3 regions of the Allobranchiibius sp. GilTou38 genome follow, and region 2 is predicted to be linked to each of the others. Evidence: riboswitches for the same ligand, from Rfam matches in the RefSeq annotation. Region 2 holds a riboswitch; each other region holds the start of a gene.

Region 1 (3,266 bases), on a different contig from region 2:
TGAGCTGGGGAGGTGCCACCGTGCTGGACGCCCGCGCCGGCACCCAGGACGGACCGGCGTGGTGGGCCGCCCGCAAGGCGATCGAAGCGGCGCAGGCGGCCGAACGACGACCGGCGACGCACGCCGTACGCACCGTCTACACCCCCGCGCAGGACGACGGCCCCAGCGCGGGAGCGGTCAACGCCGCCCTGGTGTGTCAGGACCAACTGCTTTCATCGCTGGATGAACGAGCCATGCGCATCCTGCAACGCCTCGTGGCGGGCGAGTCCCGCACGGAGATCGCACGCGCCGAGGACGTCTCCCCGTCGGCGATCTCCCAGCGCATCCGCGCCGCGGGCCTGGAAGTCATCGTGAACGCCGCCCGCGACCTCGCCTCCGTCCGATGAGCATCCTCGGCGCACTACTGCTCGCCGTCGGCGTCGGCGACCTGGTGCGGGTCCGGTCCGTCGTGGCGTCGTACGCGGTGGGGCCGCTCGTTCTCCTCGTGGCCGCCCTGGTGGCCGACCTGCACGACGCCGCCGACATCGTGCTGCTGGTCTTCGCTGCCGCGGTCGCCGCCGCGTGGCGCTGGCTGGCCGGTCGCGCCGCGCGCAGCAGACACGGCGAGACGCTGGCGCTGTGCCTGCTCGGAGCGGGCGTCCTGGTCGTGATGATCGCCGCGGGCAGCGCGAGTCACGCCGACGGCGCGCTCGGCCACTGGATGCGGCACAGTGCGTTCGCCACGCTGCACGAGCTGTCGCCCGACCGCTTCCTGCTGGTGCTCGGCCTCGGCGCGGTGCAGCTGGCCACCGGCAACGAGCTGGTGCGCCTGGTGCTGACCGCGATCGGCGCGGTGAAGCCGGAGGGCCAGCCGCAGCCCTCCGACGAGCTGCGCGGCGGTCGGCTGCTCGGTCCGATGGAGCGCCTGTTCATCCTCGGGCTCGGCATGGCCGGGCAGATCACCGCGGCCGGGCTCGTGATCGCCGCGAAGGGCCTCATCCGCTTCCCCGAGCTGCAGGCCCGTCGATCGGCGCGCCAGGAGATCTCCGGCCTCGGCATCGATGCCGTCACCGAGTACTTCCTGGTCGGCAGCTTCGTCAGCTGGCTGGTCGCGCTCGGCGCCCTCGGCATCGTCGGCCTGCGCTGAGGACGGGCGTGACATCGGTCACCCGGTTCCAAGGCCCCGCTCAGCACACCGCGGTCGGGCAGGTGCGACGGGGATCCGGTGGATGTCCGTCTCACCCGCACCAGGGCATGACCACAGGGTCACAGCGTCGACGCGTGACCGCGGGCGGACTGCGCAGGCGCCCAGTGCCGGTCCGTTGCAAGCAGATTGCACCCATCCGGCACGAGCTCGGCCGCCGCTGCCACCACCTGCTGGGCCTCGGCGCACACTGCCGCCGGGTCCATGCGTTTCGGACATAGCCTTTCTAACTATCACATCTCAACCCTCAGATGCGCTTCCGCTTGCTCACAGGACCGCCACAGACACGACCGGACGGTCGACCAGGCGGGTTTGGCAGGGGCGGCATCGGCACGTACGGTGGTCCACATCGGGTCGTCAGCACTAGATGTGCTAACGGCCCACTTTCGGGGCGTGCCACACCACGGCACGATTCAGCCCTCGTGGCACCGCGCCTAACCTCGCCCGGTGTCACCATCTGCCGGGAACGTCCCGGGAACGGCGAGGACGGGGGACCCAACCGGGTCTCCATGCATGGAGACCCACTGGGGTTAAGCAGAGAACTTCTGCAGGGCACCTGACCGCCCGACCCGACAGCTAACTCCGTAGGCGCGCGTCAGGAAAGGGACATTGGTTCATACATGAAGAACATCTCTACGAAGACCCGCATGATCACCGTCGGTGCCGTCGGCACCGCGATGCTCGGCACCGGCCTCGCGGCCGCCGGCACCGCCCACGCTGCTTCCGGTTCCGTCTGGGACCGCGTCGCTGCTTGTGAGAGCGGCGGCAACTGGGCCATCAACACCGGAAACGGCTTCTACGGCGGCCTGCAGTTCACCCAGCAGACCTGGGCCGGCTACGGCGGTACCGCGTACGCCGCCCGTGCGGACCTCGCCAGCCGTTCGGCTCAGATCGCGGTCGCCCAGAAGGTGCTCGCCTCCCAGGGTCCCGGCGCATGGCCGGTCTGCTCCAAGAAGGCCGGCCTGACCTCCGGCAACGGCGCGGGCAGCGGTGGTGGCGTCGCCACCCCGGCCCCCCGCCCCGTCGTCAAGCACCCCGGCCGCGGCGCCTCGCGCCCCGTGGTCAAGCAGCGTCACGCGGTCGCCCCCCAGGTGCGCACCCACCGTTACGTTGCTCCCCAGGTGCGTACGCACCTGCACCACGCCGCTGCGCCGCAGCTGCGTACGCAGCCCACCGGCCGTGTCATCACGGTGCACGCCGGCGACACGCTCAGCAAGCTCGCTGAGCGGTACCACGTCAAGGGTGGCTGGCAGGCCCTGTTCGCCATGAACAAGGGCACTGTGAACAACGCCAACCTGATCTTCATCGGACAGCACCTGTCCATCTGAGATCTCTCATGAAGAAGGCCCGGACCGCTCGTCGGTCCGGGCCTTCTTCTTCTCCCCACGAAGTTCTCCGCTACGTGGCGGAGAACTTCGCGGGGTGACGTTCGGGGCCCCCGCCAAGTATCGGAGCGAAGCTTCGGGCCCCGACAAGGTATTCGGAGGAGCGAAGCGGAGGAGAAACCTCGTTGGGTGAAGCGAAGCGGAGAACTCCGCGGGGTGACTCAGGCGTCGATGACGACCGGGATGATCATGGGACGCCGGCGCAGCTTGCCGCCCATGAACGAGCCCACGGTGCGGCGGATGACCTGCTGCAACTGGTAGGAGTCGGTGACGCCCTTGCGGCGGGCCTCCTCCAGGGCGGCCTCGAGCTTCGGCAGCACTTCGTCGAGGACCGCCTCTCCCTCGGCGAAGCCGCGGGCCTGGATCTGCGGTCCGGCCGCGATCTGCCCGGTGTCGGCGTCGCGTACGACGATGACGGTCACGAAACCCTCGTCGCGCAGGATCCGGCGGTCCTTCAGCAGGGTCTCGTCGGTAGTGCCCACCAGCGAGCCGTCGACGTAGATGTAGCCGCACGGCACCGCGCCGGTGATGGAGGCCTTGCCCTTCACGAGGTCGACGACGACGCCGTCCTCGGCGAGCACGACGTTGCTGCGCGGCACCCCGGTCTTCACGGCGAGGTCACCGTTGGCGATCAGGTGGCGCCATTCGCCGTGCACCGGCATCACGTTGCGCGGCTTGACGATGTTGTAGCAGTAGAG
Region 2 (3,266 bases):
GACGTCCACGTCATGGTGCAGGAGCTGACCCGGGGCGGCTTCACCGACATCGACGAGGCGCTGGGACGGCTCAAGCGGATCCAGCGCAGCACCCGGATCTACCCGCGGTGGTTGATCGCGGTCGGCTATTCGGCGCTGGCGGGATCGGTGTGCGCGCTGCTCGGCGGCGGCAGCATGGCCATCGTCGTGGCCGTGCTGTCCGCCTTCGTCACCGACTATCTCGGCCGTCTGATCCGCAGGCGCAACATCCCGTCGTTCTACATCGACGCGGTCGGGAGTGCCGTATCCGTGATGCTGGCCTGGCTGGGCTACCTGCTGGCCGCGAAGGGCGACCTCGGACTGCAGATGTCGACGGCCGACTTCGCGTACGCCGTGTCCGGCGGGTTGGTCGTGCTGCTGCCCGGACGCGCGATGGCCTCGGCGGTCGAGGACGCCATCACCGGGTATCCGGTGACCGGCGCAGGCCGGTTGCTCACGGTCTTCCTCAGCGCCGCCGGCATCATCGTCGGCGTCGCCGGCGGCCTGTCCCTCACCCTCAAACTCGACTCGGCGCTCAACCTGCAGCTCACCTCACCGGGCGCCCTGCACTTCGGATCCTCGAGCGCGACGCTCAGCCTGCAGTTCCTCTACGGCGCGGTCGGTGCCGCCGCCGGTGCGCTCACGATGCGCAGCAGGCCGCGCTTCATCCTGCCGACCGCGGTGCTCGGCAGCCTGGCGCTGGGCCTGTCGGGTCTGGCGCACCTGGTGTGGGCCGTCGGGGCGACCACCTCCATCGCGGTGGCGTCGGTGTCGGTCGGGGTGCTCGCCCGCGTGATCGGCCTACGGCTCGGCGCGCCCGCCCTGGTGCTGGTGCTGCCGGCGGTCTCGCCGATGCTTCCCGGTCTGCGGATCTTCGAGGGCATGTATGACGCCATCGTCGGCTCGGTGATCGGCTCCGCCGCCTCCAATACCCAGAGCGCAGCGGCGTTCCCGACCCTGCTCGGCGCCGCGGGAGTCGCTCTCGCCATCAGTACGGGGGTCGTACTCGGCGATGTGCTCGCGGCACCGCTGGATCGCAACGCGCTGCGGCGCCGCCGAGCCCGCATACGCTGATCTTTCGGATAGAGCAAGCATTTCCGCCCGCGTGTCGCAAACCTCCGGTAACGTTTGCCGCCCCTGCACGATGTGATCACCAGTCACACGCACCTCATACGTCACAAGTACGGGGAAGTGTCACAACTGCATACCGCACACCCGCGCGTCCGGACGCCGAACCTCATCGGACGCACCGGCCCCTCACTCCCGAGGACGCCGGCCGAGGACGGGGGACCCAACAACGGCGGACGCCGTACGTGTCTGCCTAGGGGTGAAGCCGGCACGCCGGCCGGGCACCTGACAGCCCGAACCCGACAGCTCACCCCGCAGGCGTTCGTCAGGAAGGAACGCTCTTGCGTTACGCACCGAAACACGCTGTCGCCAGACCGTCCTCCACCACCGGACGACGCACCGCTGGAGTCATGATGGCCTCCGCCGCCACCGTCGGCGCCGGCCTGGCCACCGCCGGCGCCGCCCACGCGGAGTCCCCGTACAACGTCTGGGACCGCGTCGCGACCTGCGAGAGCAGCAACAACTGGGCGATCAACACCGGCAACGGGTACTACGGCGGGCTCCAGTTCTCGGCCAGCACCTGGACCGGTTTCGGCGGCTCGAAGTACGGCGCCACCGCCAACCTGGCCACCCGCGACCAGCAGATCTACATCGCGCAGGCGGTGCTGCGCGCCCAGGGCCCCGGCGCCTGGCCGGTGTGCAGCGTGCGCGCCGGGCTCACCCGCGCCAACGGTCTCGCCGTGGTGGTCAACCCCGGGAGCGGCAATCCCACTCCTCAGCCGCCCCCCTCCCGCGGCAGCGTCCGCAAACTCGCCGTCGACGGCTCCTTCGGTCCGCTCACCATCAGAGCGGTGCAGCAGTGGGTCGGCGTGTCGCAGACCGGCACGATGTCCTACTCCACCCGGACCGCCCTGCAGCGCAAGGTCGGCACGACCCCCGACGGCGACATCGGCCCCAAGACGGTCGCCGCCCTGCAGACCAAGATCGGCATCAGCCGCGATGGCGCGTCGTACATGAACACGCGCACCGTCCGCGGCCTGCAGACCTTCTTGAACGCGTACGTGCTGGTCTGACCGACCACTCGAACCGCCCGTCCCTGTTGTAGGGGCGGGCGGTTCGTCGTCCTGCGGTGTGTTTTCTGTTTTGTGCTGCTGACGTTTCGGCCCGCTCGGTCCGAAAGGTGCAGTGCGGCAAAGGGTGTGGCGCTCGTTGTGGCCCGCTCGGTCCGAAACGCGGCGTACGCGTGGGGCTCGGCCGTCACAAGGGCACCGCTCGGTCCGTTGCGCGCGGCGCGAAGGGTGGTGACCCGGCACAAGGGCGCCGCGTGGTCGCTTGTGAGCATCGACCTTTGTCCACAGACCGCCCACGCGCCGGCGCGCGGGCGACCAGACTGACGCGATGATCGCGGCCGCCGTCCTCCTCGCTGGCGCCGTCGGCGCGGCGTACGGGGAGTGGCTGCGTCGTTCGCTCGCGACGGGGCGCTATCGGTTGCCCGAAGAGAGCGCACCGCTGCCCGCCCGCAGGTGGCTCGTGCCTGTCGCGGCACTCGCGGCCGCCGGTGCGGTGTGGCACTTGGCAGACCTGCACCGCTGGGGCCTGGTGTCGGCGTACGTCGTGCTGATCGCCGTCGCGCTCCCGTTGGCCGCGATCGATCTGGACGTGCATCGGCTGCCCGACCGCCTCACCCTTCCGGCCATTCCGGTGATCGCCCTGCTGCTCGCGCTGGACTGGGATGTCCACCGGCTGCCACGCGCACTGCTCTGCGGGGCGCTCGCCGGAACGGTGTTCCTGCTTCTTGCACTGGCCGTGCCCGGCGGCCTCGGCCTAGGCGACGTGAAGCTGGCCGCCCTGCTCGGACTGCCGCTCGGATGGTGGGGTTACCCGGTGCTGATCCAAGGACTGGCAGGGGGTTTCGTGATCGGCGGGCTCGTCTCGCTCGTGCTGGTGCTCACGCGCAGGGCGACCCGGCACACCCACGTCGCGCTCGGCCCGTCGTTGCTGCTCGGCGCACTGGGAGCGCTGCTCGCCGCCACCTGAGCCCGCCGGTACCATCGGTGCCGGTCCGCGCGGTGTCGCGAGCCCACGCCGGTGTAGCTCAGTTGGTAGAGCGCCTCACTTGTAATGAGGATGTCGCAGGTTCGACTCCTGTCTCCGGCTCCCGTTCTACCGAAGACGCCACG
Region 3 (3,266 bases), on a different contig from region 2:
CAGGTAGCGGTGCGCCCCGTCCTCTCTCGTCGTGAGTTCGGCATACGCGGACTCCTGCGGCTCGAACCCGGTCACCCGGGCGACTCCCGGCTCCAGCAGCGGCGCGTACGGCGGCTCCCCGTCGATGGGGTTGGCGCCGATGTCGACGATCTCGACCGGACGTCGACCGCTCAGCACATGCGTGGCGGCGTCGGGTGCGGGTGGGGTGGAGGGCACGAGCGTCAGCCTAGGTGGGCCCGGTGCGGACATACTGGCCGAATGAGCGATGACGCGAACGACCCGAACCCCCAGGAACCCGCCCAGCAGCTCAGCCCCGACGAGGGTGAGGCAGGCGACACGGGGCTCGTCGCGGACTCCGAGGCGAGCGGCGGCAGCGGCGCCGCGACCGGGGAGGACAAGAGCTTCTCGCAGCAGGAGGACGAGAAGCGACCGGGCGACGGCCCTGCCGCCCGCGACTGACCGAACCTCCGCACGACACGACGATGCCCCCTCACCGATGGTGAGGGGGCATCGTCGTGACGTGGACGCTCAGGGGCGGCCGTACCCCGAGGGGGTGCCGTAGACGGCCTCGATCTTCACGTGGTCGCCGGGCTTGGGCGCGGCGATCATCATGCCGTTACCCAGGTAGATGCCGACGTGGTAGGCGGGGCTGCCGAAGAACACCAGGTCGCCCGGCTGGGGGGTGCTCACGGGAGTCGCCGACGCCTGCTGGGCCGCCGCGGTGCGCGGCAGGTTGATGCCGAGCTGGGCGTAGACGTAGCTGGTGAATCCGGAGCAGTCGAACCCGCTGGGGGTGGTGCCGCCGTAGACGTAGGGAACACCGATGTAGCGCTCCGCGATCGCGACGACGCCGCTGGCGGACGAGGGCGCCGAGACGGTGCTGCCACCGCCGTTGGCCGACCGGACCGGCGTCGTGTGCTTCGGCGCGGGCTGACTCACGGCGTGGCGCACCGGGGCGACCGCGTGGCGCACCGGGGCGACCACGTGGCGCACCGGAGCCAGCGCCGCCTTCTTCACGACGGGCGCGACGTAGGTGTCCGCGTGGACGGCGACGAGCCGGGTGTGGGCGTCGACCGCCGCGGCGACGTGCGGGGCGGACGTACGAGCGGTGTTCTGCACCAGCGTCATCGACGCCTGGGCGGGAGCCGCGGCGGAGGCCGGGCCCTGGTGCTTCGTGTCAGCGGCCTGCGCGGACTGGGAGAACACGGCGGAGGCCACGAGGCCGCCGCCGACAGCTACCGCGGCGGACACGCGTGCGGTGGTGTTGAAGGACGTGGACAACTTGCTCGGGGCGCGATGACGCCCCCGGGGCTGCATGACAGACACGGATGAAAACCTCTCGGCGCCTACGAGGTGAGCTGTCGGGCTCGGGTGGAGGTGTTACCCGGTCCGTGGCAGTCCGTTCCCCGATGACTGCCCGTGACTTAGCCCCGAGGCCGTCCCGATACTGCGAACGGCCGAAGGTGGGTCCCCCGCTCCTGCCTTGCGGATCGTTGCATTCCCGGGCTGCTTGGCAGGACTCGGCGGTGCCGCTCGGGGGTCCTCAGGCTGAGAACCGCCGCCTAAGATACATCAGCTGCACACCCAGGTCACAACGAGGTCACAACGACGGTGGACATCTCCCCGAGCCGGCGGACCGCGCCTCAGGAGACGGGCACGGCTCCCGCGGCGAGGGCCGCCGTGGAGGGCAGCTGCACGAAGACGTGCGAGGCGATCTCAGGGGGAAGCGAGACGCCCTCCGGCCCGTCCTCGACCCGGGCCAGCACCCGCCCGTCCTCCAGGCGTGCGCGCACGACGGCGCCGGGTGAGATGCCGGCGGCGGTCAGCACCTCCAGAGTGGCGTGATCGGCCTGCGCGGGTTCGCCGATGCGGCGTACGACGAGCAGCGACGGCTCGGCGGAGACCACCTCGGTGAGGGAGGCGACGCCGTCCCGGAACTTCTCGATGGTCCCGGTCTCCCCCAGTTCGGCGAGACCGGGGATCGGGTTGCCGTAGGGGGAGAGAGTGTGGTCCTTCAGCATCGTGAGGATCTTGCGCTCGACCCGCTCGCTCATCACGTGTTCCCAGCGGCAGGCCTCGTCGTGCACGTACTCCAGCTCCAGCCCGATCACGTCGACCAGCAGCCGCTCGGCCAGCCGGTGCTTGCGCATGACGCGGGTGGCCAGGGTGCGGCCGTGCTCGGTGAACTCCAGGTGGCGGTCGCCCGCGAGGGTGAGCAGGCCGTCGCGTTCCATCCTGGCGACGGTCTGGGACACCGTCGGCCCGGAGTGGCCGAGACGCTCGGCGATCCGGGCGCGCAGCGGGACGATGCCCTCCTCCTCCAGATCGAAGATGGTGCGCAGGTACATCTCGGTGGTGTCGATCAAGTCGGTCACAGGGTCGATCTTCCCATCCCGGACCGGCGTCGGCACCCGTCGGCGCACAGTGACCACGCAGCGCCCGTTCGGGAATCATCCGGGCCGGGCGGTCGTTCCAGTGAACGTGGCAGCACGGACGTCCCCTCGTCTGCTGTCACGCGAAGGTCTCGGACTCCGGTCCGGGGCGAGCGGGCTGCGAAGCCCGGCTCGGGCGGCCGCCATCTCCCCCCTGTATGGCGGTCGCCCTCTTCCTTCCTCAACCGCCTCGCGAAACCCCGTTGCGGGCCACCTGCCGACGTGTCTACCGTGCTGGGTACACGAGAAAGGAGGTGGTCCGAGAGTGCATTCATCTAGGACGCGTGAGGTGGTTGCGCACTAGCGCAGCCGTTGGTCGGCCTCCCATTCGGTGACCGGCTCTTCAACGGACGGCGTTGGTGAAGACCACGCACCACCGCAGCCCGTGGGGGCGCGACCCGTCCATCGCGCACCGGCCACCAGGTCGGACCCCGCGGGCTGTTTCACGCCCACTCCCGAGTGGCATACCTATGTTTCGAGTGGCGCACTCCCACCGGGTGCACTCGAGCGGCTTCTCCGCCACTCGACAGGTCGAGCGGGTCAGGGCTGCAGGCGCTCCCGGGTCCAGACCGACGGGTCGTCCAGGGCACCCTCGCCGGTACGCGTGAAGCGCACCCGGTCGTGCAGCCGGCTCGCCTGACCCACCCAGAACTCCACCTCGTCGACGTGGATCACGTATCCGCCCCAGAAGGGCGGCACCGGCACGTCGCCGGCGCGGCCGTGGTCTGGATAGCGCTCGGCGTACCGCTGCTCGGCAGCCTCCAGTGCGGCGCGGTCCGCGACCGGGCGGCTCTGGTCCGAGGCCCACGCGCTGATGCGCGAGCCCCACGGACG

The links. A riboswitch is a leader RNA that binds a small molecule or an ion and turns the genes downstream of it on or off. The one in region 2 is predicted to bind cyclic di-AMP.
Region 1: linked by a shared signal. The riboswitch ahead of JOB34_RS17925 (transglycosylase family protein) and the one ahead of JOB34_RS17865 (transglycosylase family protein) in region 2 are both predicted to bind cyclic di-AMP.
Region 3: linked by a shared signal. The riboswitch ahead of JOB34_RS03905 (C40 family peptidase) and the one ahead of JOB34_RS17865 (transglycosylase family protein) in region 2 are both predicted to bind cyclic di-AMP.

Annotation. Positions count from the first base shown of each region.
Region 1 is NZ_JAGEKN010000010.1:38,419-41,684, forward strand. It holds gene JOB34_RS14385 (SatD family protein) at 1-386, shown strand, start outside; gene JOB34_RS14390 (hypothetical protein) at 383-1,126, shown strand; cyclic di-AMP (ydaO/yuaA leader) riboswitch at 1,632-1,789, shown strand; gene JOB34_RS17925 (transglycosylase family protein) at 1,804-2,511, shown strand; gene JOB34_RS14400 (ribonuclease J) at 2,730-3,266, opposite strand, start outside.
Region 2 is NZ_JAGEKN010000007.1:19-3,284, reverse strand. It holds gene JOB34_RS09195 (threonine/serine exporter family protein) at 1-1,092, shown strand, start outside; cyclic di-AMP (ydaO/yuaA leader) riboswitch at 1,279-1,422, shown strand; gene JOB34_RS17865 (transglycosylase family protein) at 1,500-2,159, shown strand; gene JOB34_RS09185 (A24 family peptidase) at 2,485-3,123, shown strand; tRNA gene JOB34_RS09180 (tRNA-Thr) at 3,171-3,243, shown strand.
Region 3 is NZ_JAGEKN010000005.1:97,428-100,693, forward strand. It holds gene JOB34_RS03895 (FkbM family methyltransferase) at 1-216, opposite strand, end outside; gene JOB34_RS03900 (hypothetical protein) at 259-459, shown strand; gene JOB34_RS03905 (C40 family peptidase) at 529-1,317, opposite strand; cyclic di-AMP (ydaO/yuaA leader) riboswitch at 1,332-1,536, opposite strand; gene JOB34_RS03910 (metal-dependent transcriptional regulator) at 1,644-2,375, opposite strand; gene pdxH (pyridoxamine 5'-phosphate oxidase) at 2,973-3,266, opposite strand, start outside.